Regions from separate parts of the Shinella sp. G-2 genome, predicted to be linked through region 1. Evidence: riboswitches for the same ligand, from Rfam matches in the RefSeq annotation. Region 1 holds a riboswitch; the other holds the start of a gene.
What was found. Region 1 has a riboswitch for S-adenosylmethionine ahead of metA (homoserine O-acetyltransferase MetA). Riboswitches for the same ligand answer to the same signal wherever they lie in the genome.
Positions count from the first base shown of each region.

Region 2: linked by a shared signal. The riboswitch ahead of V8U06_RS09410 (O-succinylhomoserine sulfhydrylase) and the one ahead of metA (homoserine O-acetyltransferase MetA) in region 1 are both predicted to bind S-adenosylmethionine.

Region 1 covers NZ_JBBEYH010000048.1:1,567-7,519, reverse strand. The annotation lists gene V8U06_RS28810 (thiamine diphosphokinase) at 1-434, shown strand, start outside; gene V8U06_RS28805 (ABC-F family ATP-binding cassette domain-containing protein) at 438-2,264, shown strand; gene V8U06_RS28800 (hypothetical protein) at 2,457-2,681, shown strand; SAM riboswitch at 2,783-2,860, shown strand; gene metA (homoserine O-acetyltransferase MetA) at 2,920-3,843, shown strand; gene V8U06_RS28790 (N-acetyltransferase family protein) at 3,846-4,298, shown strand; gene V8U06_RS28785 (aldose epimerase family protein) at 4,392-5,408, shown strand; gene V8U06_RS28780 (methyl-accepting chemotaxis protein) at 5,551-5,953, shown strand, end outside.
Region 2 covers NZ_JBBEYH010000004.1:63,378-69,330, reverse strand. The annotation lists gene V8U06_RS09420 (ABC transporter ATP-binding protein) at 1-195, opposite strand, end outside; gene V8U06_RS09415 (2'-deoxycytidine 5'-triphosphate deaminase) at 346-1,452, opposite strand; SAM riboswitch at 1,531-1,609, shown strand; gene V8U06_RS09410 (O-succinylhomoserine sulfhydrylase) at 1,653-2,837, shown strand; gene apaG (Co2+/Mg2+ efflux protein ApaG) at 2,961-3,353, shown strand; gene V8U06_RS09400 (Hsp33 family molecular chaperone) at 3,532-4,524, opposite strand; gene argF (ornithine carbamoyltransferase) at 4,718-5,629, opposite strand; gene V8U06_RS09390 (aspartate aminotransferase family protein) at 5,658-5,953, opposite strand, start outside.

The sequences.
Region 1 (5,953 bases):
CCGTTGCCAAGAACGAGACGGACGGGGCCATCGCGGTTTCCGTCGCCATCGAGCGCGGCGCGCGAAACATCCTTCTGGCCGGCGCGCTCGGCGGCGAACGCAGCGACCATGCCCTGATGCATCTCCTCCATGCCGTTTCGCTGGAAGAAGAGGGCTTTGCGATCAAGCTCACCTCCGGCGAGGAGGAGGCCTGGCCGCTCCTGCCGGGGGTACGGGAGATCGACCTGCCGAAGGACAGCCTTTTTTCCGTTCTCGGTCTCACGCCGCTGTCCGGTCTGTTCATCGAGAACGTGCGCTATCCGCTCGCCGACTTTTCCTTGCCCTTCGGCTCGTCGCGCACCATTTCCAATGTCGCTGAAGGCCCGATCCGCCTTTCGCTCGCCTCCGGCCGCGCGATCCTCATCGCCCGGCCTTTTGACCTTTCAGGAGCCTGACCCTTGGCACCGCCCATCCTCAAACTCGACGATATCTTCCTCAGCTTCGGCGGCACGCCGCTGCTTGCCGGCGCCAGCCTGCAGGTGGAGCCGGGCGACCGCATCTGCCTCGTCGGCCGCAACGGCTCCGGCAAGTCGACGCTGATGAAGATCGCCGCCGGCCTTGCCGAGGCGCAGTCGGGTGAGGTCTTTCGCCACCCGTCCGCGACCGTCCGCTACCTGCACCAGGCACCGGATTTCGACGGTTACGATACGGTCGCCGCCTATGCCGAAGCCGGTCTCGGCCCGTCCGACGATCCGTACCGCGTCACCTATCTGCTTGAACATCTCGGCCTTTCCGGCAACGAGGACCCGAAGTCGCTATCGGGCGGCGAGGCGCGCCGGGCAGCGCTTGCCCGCGTCATGGCGCCTGAGCCGGATATCCTGCTGCTCGATGAGCCGACGAACCATCTCGACCTGCCCACCATCGAATGGCTCGAAGGCGAGTTGCAATCCACCCGCTCGGCGCTCATCGTCATCTCGCACGACCGCCGCTTCCTCGAAAAGGTCTCCAACGCCACCGTCTGGCTCGACCGCGGCCAGTCGCGTCGCCTCAATCGCGGCTTTGCCCATTTCGAGGCCTGGCGGGACGAGGTGCTGGAAGCCGAGGAACTGGAGCAGCACAAGCTCGGCAAGGCCATCGAGCGCGAGGAGCACTGGCTGCGCTACGGCGTTACCGCACGCCGCAAGCGCAACATGCGCCGCCTCGGCGAGCTGCAGGACATGCGCGCGCGCCATCGCGGCCATAAGGGGCCGCAGGGCACGGTGCAGGCGACCGTGTCGGATGCGCAGGAATCCGGCAAGCTGGTCATCGAGGCGGAGAAGATCACGAAGTCCTATGGCGAGCGTACCATCGTCGCGCCCTTCTCGATCCGCGTGCATCGGGGCGACTGCATCGGCCTCGTCGGCCCGAACGGCGCCGGCAAGACGACGCTCCTGAAGATGCTGACCGGCCAGCTCGAGCCGGACGACGGCTGGGTGAAGCTCGGTACCAATCTCGAGATCGCCACGCTCGACCAACGTCGCGAGGACCTCAACCTCGACGACACGCTTGCCCACTATCTCACCGACGGGCGCGGCGAGACCCTGTTGGTCAATGGCGAACAGCGCCATGTCACGGGCTACATGAAGGAATTTCTCTTCCAGCCGGAACAGGCCCGCACGCCCATCCGCAACCTTTCCGGCGGCGAGCGCGCCCGGCTGATGCTGGCGCGCATCCTGTCGCGCCCGACGAATCTCCTCATCCTCGATGAGCCGACCAACGATCTCGACATCGAGACTCTGGACCTGTTGCAGGAAATCGTCACGGGTTTTTCCGGCACTGTGCTGCTCGTCAGCCACGACCGCGATTTCCTCGACCGCACCGTCACGTCCACCATCGCTCCGGCCGATCCGGAAAGTCCTGACGGACGCTGGATCGAATATGCCGGCGGCTATTCCGACATGATGGCCCAGCGTCGCGGCGTCATCGAGGAGAAGCGCAGGGCGGAAAAGGCCGAGAAGGCGAAGTCCGCCGAGACGGCCGTCGCCGCGCCTGCCGAGAACAAGGGCAAGGGCAAACTTTCCTACAAACAGAAATTCGCGCTCGAAAATCTGCCGAAGGACATGGAGAAGGCGGAAAGGGAGATCGCCGCCCGCGAGGCGAAGATGGCCGATCCGAACCTCTTCACCAAGGATCCCGCCTACTTCAACAAGCTCGCGGCCGAGATGGAGAAGCTGCGCGACAGCCTGGTAAAGATGGAAGAGGAATGGCTGGAGCTGGAAATGCTGCGGGAGGAACTGGAGGGCTGAGACCCCTCTTGAAGCAATCCGTCCTTGCCCCTTCGTTGTACCCGGGCTTGATCCGGGTATTCATCGGCCAAGGGGCAAGGCATGGCGCACCCTGTTCCCTCCGGAACAGCGCCGTGCGCGGCGATATGGGACAGTCGGGTCATTGGATGAGGGGATCTCATCCTGCAACCCGAAAGAGATCAGGAGAGTCCCATGCGCAAGTTCATCGTTTCCGCCGTCGTCGCCGTCGTCGCCGCCGTTTCCTTCGCCGCGCCGTCCGAGGCTGGCTACTACGGCTACGGCCACAAGTCCTACGGTTACAAGAGCCATGGCTACAGCAAGCACTACGGCTACAAGAAGCACTTCAAGAAGCACTATTACGGCGGCGACTACGGCGTGAAGATCATCATCAAGAAGAAGCACTACGACTACTACTGAGCCGTGGCTCTTCGAGAAAACGACAAGGCCCGGATGCCCGCCGCATCCGGGCCTTTTAGACTCGATCAGGCGGATTGATTCGCGGGCCGACTGGGTTTATCTAATTTGCTCGTGGTGATTTGGCCGGCCGGCTTGCAGCCACGTTAAACAAGTCGCTAAAGGGCCGCGCGAGGAAGACCTTACGTGGACCGGTTGCGACATCGTTGCGGCCGGTTTTTGTTTTGGATCGAGTTGAGACATGCCCATCAAGATTCCCGATACGCTCCCCGCCTTCGAGACCCTCGTTCACGAGGGTGTGCGGGTGATGACCGAAACGGTGGCGATCCGGCAGGATATCCGACCGCTGCAGATCGGGCTGCTCAATCTCATGCCGAACAAGATCAAGACGGAAGTGCAGATGGCGCGCCTCGTCGGCGCTTCGCCGCTGCAGGTCGAACTGTCGCTGATTCGCGTCGGCGGTCACCGTGCCAAGAACACCTCGGAAGATCATCTGCTGGCCTTCTACGACACGTGGGAGGAGGTGCGGCACCGCAAGTTCGACGGCCTCATCATCACCGGGGCGCCGGTGGAAACGCTCGACTACGAGGACGTCACCTACTGGGACGAGATGAAACAGATCCTCGACTGGACCGAGACCAACGTGCATTCGACGCTGAATGTCTGCTGGGGGGCGATGGCGGCGATCTACCACTTCCACGGCGTGCCGAAACGTACGCTTGAGGAAAAGGCCTTCGGCGTCTATCGCCACCACAATCGCAAACCCTCGTCGGTCTATCTCAACGGCTTCTCGGATAATTTCGAAGTGCCGGTGTCACGCTGGACGGAAATCCGTATCGAGGACATCCGCGCGGTGCCGGAACTCGACATCCTGCTCGATTCCGACGAAACCGGTGTCTGCTTCGTGCAGGAGAAGGCCGGCAACCGGCTCTATATCTTCAACCACGTGGAATATGATTCGACGTCGCTCGCCGACGAATATTTCCGCGACGTCTCGGCCGGCGTGCCGATCAAGCTGCCGAAGAACTATTTTCCGCACAACGATCCCTCGTTGCCGCCGCAGAACCGCTGGCGCGGTCATGCGCATCTGCTCTTCGGCAACTGGATCAACGAAATCTACCAGACAACACCCTACGACCTCGAAAAAATCGGAACGGGAGCCTGATCATGAGCCGTGTCGTCGTTCGCCCTCTGCACAAGGATGATGAAGGCGAATGGCGGCGCCTGTGGACCGCCTATCTCGCCTTCTACGAGACGGTGCTTCTGGAGGAGATCTTCGCCAGCACGTTCGCCCGCCTGACGGGCGAAGTGGCGGAGGGTGAATATCGCGGCCTTCTCGCCACGCTCGACGGCAAGCCTGTCGGTCTTGCGCATTATCTCTTCCATCGCTCCTGCTGGACCATCGACAGCATCTGCTACTTGCAGGATCTATATGCCGATCCCGACGTGCGCGGCACCGGCATCGGCCGGGCGCTGATCGAAGGCGTCTATGCCAAGGCGAAGGAAGCCGGCGCGCCGGAAGTCTACTGGATGACGCAGGAATTCAATGCCACTGCGCGCACGCTTTACGACCGTATCGCCGACAAGACGCCCTTCATTGTCTACCAGAAGAATTTCTGAGACCGCGCCTTCTGAAAAGTATGACTTTTTGATTGCAAGGCGGCGGCAATTGCCGCAGGTTGCCGGCACAGCGCATTGGGCAGGAGGACAGGCGTGGGTGCATCCAATGAAATCTTCGGCCACCTTCCTTCGGGCGAGGCGATCGAGCGCATCACGCTTTCCGGCGGCGGTCTCACTGCGCAGGTGCTGACCTGGGGCGCGATCATCCAGGATCTGCGCCTAGACGGGCATGTGGCCCCCCTCGTGCTCGGCTTCGAGAATCTTCCATCCTATCTCGCCCACTCTCCCTATTTCGGCGCGACGCCGGGGCGTTGTGCCAATCGTATCGCCGGCGGGCGCTTCGTCCTCGACGGCACGTCGTATCAGCTTGAATGCAACGAGCGCGGCGTCACCCATCTGCATGGCGGCAGCGATGGCATCGGCCAGCAGAACTGGCGCGTCGCGGCGCAGGGCGCGGATTTCGTCACGCTGGCCTTTACCGATCCTGCCGGCCGCGCGGGCTATCCCGGCAATTGCGCGATCACCTGCACCTATCGGCTCTCCGGCGACGGCACGCTTGCCGTCGTCTATGAAGCGACGGCGGATGCACCGACGCCGGTCAATCTCTGCCAGCACAGCTATTTCAATCTCGACGGCGGCGCCGACGCTCTCGATCACGAAATCCGCCTTGCGGCCGACCATTACCTGCCCGTCGATGAAACGCTCATCCCCACTGGCGAAATCCGCCCCGTCGCCGGAACGTCCTTCGACCTGACCGGCTGGACGCCTTTCCGCCGCCAGGTGGAGCCGGGTGGCATCGCCTTCGACCACAATTTCTGCCTTTCCGACGAACGGCGGGACAAGCGACGGGTGGCCACGGTGCGTAGCTCCCTTTCCGGCGTTTCCCTTGACGTTCTCACCACGGAGCCCGGCGTGCAGCTCTATACCGGCGCCCATGTGAACCCGTCCGTTGCCGGTTTGGGTGGCCGGCGTTACGGCGCCTTCGCCGGTTTCTGCCTGGAAACGCAGATCTGGCCGGATGCCGTCAACCATGTGCACTTCCCCTCGGCAGTGCTGCGGCCTGGCGAAACGCTACGGCAGGAAACGGACTACGTCTTCCGAAAGGGCTGAGCTTCCCCCTCGAACAGATTGTCAAAAGGCAAGAAAATCGAAACCTTTGTCGCCGACAACGGCCGTATGGACCCGCAATGACGCCGGGTCGTGCGGGATTGAACGCGCCAGGACAGCGCCGGTCGCCCCAGGGGACCTGCCCATGAAAATCTCCGATCTCTCCATTTCGCGGAAAGTCGGCCTGCTCGTGCTCCTGATGGGTATTGCGGCCGGCACCATCGCCACGGTCGGCAGCCGCGGTCTCACCTCGCTGGGCGCCGCACTTCAGGATACGGGTGCGCGCGAGGAAGTCGCCCGCGAGGCCATGGACCTGCGCGTCGACGTCATCGCGATCAGCCGCATGACCTATCAGCTCGCCATGGCGCCGGAAAAGGCGGCCGATTTTGCTGCCGAGACGGAAATGCGCGCCGCGGAAATGCTGGATCGCCTGCCGAAGATCGCCTCCACCGCTGACACGACCGAACAGAAACAGCTCGAAGCGATCCGCGCTGCCCTGGCACCCTATTTCGAGGATATCCGCGCCATGGTCGCCGTGGCCGGTTCCG
Region 2 (5,953 bases), on a different contig from region 1:
CCGCTCGCCAAGGCGAATGGCCCCGCCATCCAGTTCCTCAAGGCCGGCAATGGAGCGCAGGAGCGTGCTCTTGCCGCAACCGGAAGGGCCGAGGAAGCAGACGAACTCGCCATCGGCAATGTCGAGGTCGATGCCCTTCAGCACCTCCAGAGCGCCGAAACCCTTGCGGAGATTTTCGATACGGATCGATGCCAACGGTGTCCTCCCCTGTCGGCGAAAGGCGCTTGCTCCTCAGCTCACGCCGCCACGTGTTAAACGTTTATATCATAATAAAAACGTTTAACTTAATTTGTAAAGGGAAAAATGAAACACGCCGGAAGGACCGGACGACGGGCGGAAAACCCGTCAGCCGGCGCGGAAGTGCTTGGAAAGTTTCAGGCCCTGCGCCTGGTAGTTCGAGCCGAGGCCCGAGCCATAGAGGCCTTCCGGCGCATCCAGCATATGCTCATAGACGAGACGGCCGACGATCTGGCCGTGTTCGAGGATGAAGGGCACTTCATGGCTGCGCACTTCCAGCACCGCGCGGCTGCCGGAGCCGCCGGCCGGCGCATGGCCGAAGCCCGGATCGAAGAAGCCGGCATAGTGCACGCGGAACTCGCCGACGAGCGGATCGAAGGGCGTCATCTCGGCCGCATAGAGCGGCGGCACATGCACCGCCTCGCGCGAGACGAGGATGTAGAATTCATCCGGATCGAGGATCAGCTCGTTGCGGCCGCGGCTGAACAGCGGCTCCCAGAAATCGAAGATGTCGTGCTGGTTCTTGCGGTCGACATCGACGACCGATGTGTGATGCTTGCCGCGGTAGCCGATGAGGCCGTCCGGACCGGTACCCTTGAGGTCGATGGAAAGCGCGATGCCGCCGCCCGAGACGTTCGGCGTCTCGCTGGCGACCAGCGTGTCGGATGCATGCAAAGCGACGAGTTCGCTTTCGCCGAGCAGGGCATTGCCCCTGCGGAAACGGATCTGCGACAGGCGCGAGCCGCGGCGCACGACGATCGGGAAGGTGCGCGGCGAGATTTCGAGATAGAGCGGACCGGAATAGCCGGCCGGGATCTTGTCGAATTCCTGCGCGCGGTCGGTGATGACGCGGGTGAAGATATCGAGGCGGCCGGTGGAGCTTTTCGGATTGGCCGAGGCGGCAAGTTCGGCCGGCAGGTCGAGGCTTTCCATCAGCGGCACGATATAGACGCAGCCCGTTTCCAGCACCGCGCCTTCCGTCAGGTCGATGACATGAAGCTGCAGCCGGTCGAGCTTGTCGGCGACGAGATGGGCCGGGCCGGGCAGGAAGCTGGCGCGCACGCGGAAGGCCTTCGCGCCGAGGCGAAGGTCGAGGCTGGCCGGCTGGATCTGGTCTTCGTCCAGCGCCGCCTCGCTTTTCAGCCGCCCGCCATCGAACAAGCCGCGAATGGCGTTGTCCGCCAGAATGCCCGTGCTGCGCGTCGCAGAAGCCATGATCCTACCGTCCTGTCAGAGGGCTCGCACAAAACCAAATGCCGGCAATTGACGCAAGCGTGGGCGCGCAGTATTAGCAGATTATCCCGTGGTGATTTGGCCGGCCGGCTTGCAGCCACGTAAAACAAGTAGCTAAAAAGGCCGGGTGACAAACCGGCCTGCTTACGCGGCCGGTTTTTTTGTTTGAAGGCGACAATCACATGAGCAAGTCCTGGCGCCCGGCCACCCAACTCGTCCACGGCGGAACCACCCGCTCCCAGCATGGCGAAACCGCCGAAGCGATCTTCCTGACGCAGGGTTTCGTCTATGACACCTCGGCCGCGGCCGAAGCCCGCTTCAAGGGCGAGACGGACGGTTTCATCTACGCGCGCTACGGCAGCCCGACCAACGACATGTTCGAAAAGCGCATGTGCATGCTGGAAGGCGCCGAGGATGCCCGCGCCACCGCATCGGGCATGGCCGCCGTCTCCGCCGCCATTCTCTGCCAGCTGAAGGCCGGCGACCACATCGTCGCGGCCCGCGCGCTCTTCGGCTCCTGCCGCTGGGTTGTCGAGACGCTGGCGCCGAAATACGGCATCGAATGCACGCTGATCGACGGGCGCGACCTTTCCAACTGGGAAAAGGCCATCCAGAAGAACACCAAGGTGTTCTTCCTCGAAAGCCCGACCAACCCGACGCTCGAGGTCATCGACATCGCCGGCGTGGCGAAGCTCGCCAACCAGATCGGCGCCAAGGTCGTCGTCGACAACGTCTTCGCGACGCCCCTCTTCCAGAAGCCGCTGGAACTCGGCGCGCATGTCGTCGTCTACTCGGCCACCAAGCATATCGACGGCCAGGGCCGCTGCCTTGGCGGCGTGGTGCTCTCGGACAAGCAGTGGATCGACGAGAACCTGCACGACTACTTCCGCCACACCGGCCCCGCCATGTCGCCGTTCAACGCCTGGACGCTGCTGAAGGGCATCGAAACGCTGCCGCTGCGCGTCAGGCAGCAGACGGAGAATGCCAGCCGCATCGCCGACTTCCTCGCCGACCAGACGCAGGTTGCGCGCGTGATCTATCCGGGCCGCAAGGATCATCCGCAGGCCGACATCATTGCCAAGCAGATGTCGGGCGGCTCGACGCTCGTCTGCTTCGAGTTGAAGGGCGGCAAGGATGCAGCGTTCGCCTTGCAGGACGCACTTGATGTCGTGAAGATCTCCAACAATCTCGGCGACGCCAAGAGCCTGATCACCCATCCGGCAACGACGACGCACAAGAACCTGACGGACGAGGCACGCGCCGAACTCGGCATTTCGGCCGGCACCGTGCGCTTCTCCGCCGGCATCGAGGACAGCGACGACCTGCTCGAGGACTTCGCGCGTGCGCTCTCCAAGGTCGGCGCGTGAGCCCACGCCATTAAGGTAAACAATAGAAGGCGCCAGCCGAAGAGGCTGGCGCCTTCTTTGCATATTCTTGACGAAGCCACATTCCTGTAGAATAGCTGAATATAATCAGTTCAAGGCTTGCCCATGTATCGTGCGCTGACCCGCGACATCGAAGTGACCGTAGAGCCATATTATCTGGCCGATCAGTCCGATCCCGACGACAGCCGCTATGTCTGGGGATACCGGGTCGTCATCTCCAACCATTCCGACCTCGCCGTGCGGCTCGTGACGCGCTATTGGCACATCACCGATCAGAACGGGCAGGTGGACGAGGTGAACGGGCCAGGCGTGATCGGCGAACAGCCGACGCTCAGGCCGGGCGATACCTACGAATATTCCTCCGGCTGCCCGCTGGAAACACCGTCCGGCATCATGTTCGGCCGCTACCGCATGGAAGCGGAGAACGGCGAGGCCTTCGACGTCGCCATTCCGGCCTTCTCGCTGGATACGCCGGGGCAGGTCCGGATTCTGAACTAGACTTCAGGACCGAGAGCCCTTTATCCGCCTGCCCGCCCCCCTGTTGCCCGGAGGCGATGAAAACAGGCAGGACCGGTTTCCCGACATCATCAGCATCGGCAAAGGATGAAACAAAGCATCCTTCCCCCCCAACGCAGGGAGAAGATGCAGAATGAGGGGCAAAGCCCCTCACTCCCTTTTACTGCGGCAGCACTTCGGCCGCCTCGAAGCGGTAGGTGGTCGAGCAGAATTCGCAGGTCACCGCGATCTCGCCCTTGTCGTCCGCCGTATGGGCGATCTCCTCGGCGCTGAGGCCGGAGAGAACGGTCTTCAGCTTCTCGCGCGAGCAGGAACAGCGGTCGAAGACCTGTTGCGGCTGGTAGACGCGCACGCCCCGCTCGTGGAAGAGGCGGAACAGCAGCCGTTCGGTGCCGACATTGGGATCGGTCAGCTCGTCGGCATCGATCGTCTCGACCATGGCCTTCGCTTCAGCCCAGTTGTCGTCATCGTCGATCTTGTGGCCGACATCGTCGCCGTCACCGCCCGGAAGGTCGGCCTGGCGCATGCGCTCGGGCGCCTGCGGCAGGAACTGCGCGACCATGCCGCCGGCGCGCCAGCGGTGACGCGCCTTGCCGGCCTCGTCGCGGTCGTAGAGTTCGGCGACGCCAAGGCGCACCTTGGTCGGGATCTGTTCCGACTGGCGGAAATAGACGCCGGCGATCTCTTCCAGCGTATGCCCGTCGAGCGGCACGATGCCCTGGTAGCGCTGGGTGTGCGGCCCCTGGTCGATGGTGAAGGCGAGGATGCCCTTGCCGAGCAGCTCATGCGGCTCCGTCTTGCCCTCGGCGACGGCGGCATCGAGCGCCGCCTGGTCGAAGCGGGCATAGGCGCGCACATCCTGCGGCGCGGCGAAATCGGCGACGAGCAGGTCGACGGGGCCGTCGCCCTTGGTCTGGACGATCAGCTTGCCCTCGAACTTCAGCGAGGTGCCGAGCAGCACCGTCAGCGTGATCGCCTCGGCGAGAAGCCGGGCGACGGGCGCGGGGTAATCGTGCCGGCCGAGAATGCCGTCGAGCATCGGGCCGAGCTGCACGGCACGGCCGCGCACATCGAGGCCTTCCACCTGGAACGGCAGGACATGGTCGTCACCGGAAAAACCGGGTTCGCCGAGTTTCAGGGCATTTTCTGCCATCATCGTTTCGCTCCTTGCACGCCGCCACGCAGCGGGCCAAGCGCCCCGCCGCGTCCGACAGCGTCTATCGTGATTTCGCGCTCCCTGCCGCCCGATCATTCCATACCGGGCGGACAAGCGCCAGAGACGACGCCATAAGGCGCCGCGTGTCGGTCCCTAGATCGTGCGGGGTCCCGCGTTTTTCAAGGCCGCGTCAGACGACGCCGAAGCACCAGGCGAGGATCGACTTCTGGGCGTGCAGGCGGTTCTCCGCCTCGTCGAAGACGACGGACTGCGGACCGTCGATCACCTCGTCCGTCACCTCCTCGCCGCGATGGGCCGGCAGGCAGTGCATGAAGAGCGCATCCTTGTCGGCGCGCGCCATCAGCTGCTTGTTGACCTGATAGGGCTGGAAGATGTTGTGGCCGCGGGCGCGGTGTTCCTGGTTCATCGACACCCAGCAGTCGGTGACGATGAGGTCGGCGCCGTCGGCGAGCGCCTCCGGGTCATGGCCGAGCAGGATGTCGCCGCCATTGTCGCGCGCCCAGTTGAGAATCTTGTCGTCGGGTTCGGAGCCCATCGGCACGGCCATCTTCATCTTGTAGCCGAAGCGGGCCGAGCCCTCGACGAAGGAGTGCAGCACGTTGTTGCCGTCCCCCATCCAGGAGAAAGTCTTGCCCTTTGCCGAGCCGCGATGCTCCTCGAAGGTCATGACGTCGGCCATGATCTGACAGGGATGGGTGAGATCCGTCAGGGCGTTGATGACGGGCACGGTGGCATGCTCGGCCAGCTCCAGCAGGCGCGCATGGTCCGTCGTGCGGATCATGATGGCGTCGACATAACGCGACAGGACCTTCGCCGTGTCGCCGATGGTCTCGGCGCGGCCAAGCTGCATTTCCGTGCCCGACAGGAACAGCGTCTCGCCGCCGAGCTGGCGCATGCCGACGTCGAAGGAGACGCGCGTTCGGGTAGAGGGTTTCTCGAAGATCATCGCGAGCATCTTGCCGGCGAGCGGCTTTGCTTCGGTGCCGGCCTTGCTGGCGGCCTTTCGCGTGTGCGCATCGTCCATGATGGTGCGGAGATCGCTTTCCGAAACGGCGGAAAGATCGAGAAAATGCTTGGCCATGATGTGTCCTGTCTGTCCCAGTCCCTGCTCAGGCGGCCTTGGCGGCCGTGAGCTTCTCCGCTGCCCGCTCGATGCGGGCCAGCCCCTCGCGCGCCTCTTCCGCCGTGACGGTCAGCGGCGGCAGGAGGCGCAGCACGTTGTCGCCCGCCGGCACGCCGAGCAGCTTTTCCGCCCGCACGGCCTTCAGGAGATCGGCAACCGGCCCCTTGGCCTTGATGCCGAGCATCAGGCCTTCGCCGCGCACATCCTCGATCACATCGGGGAAACGGTCCTTCAAGGCGGCGAGGCCCTGGCGGAAGACGAGCGCCACGTCGCGCACATGCT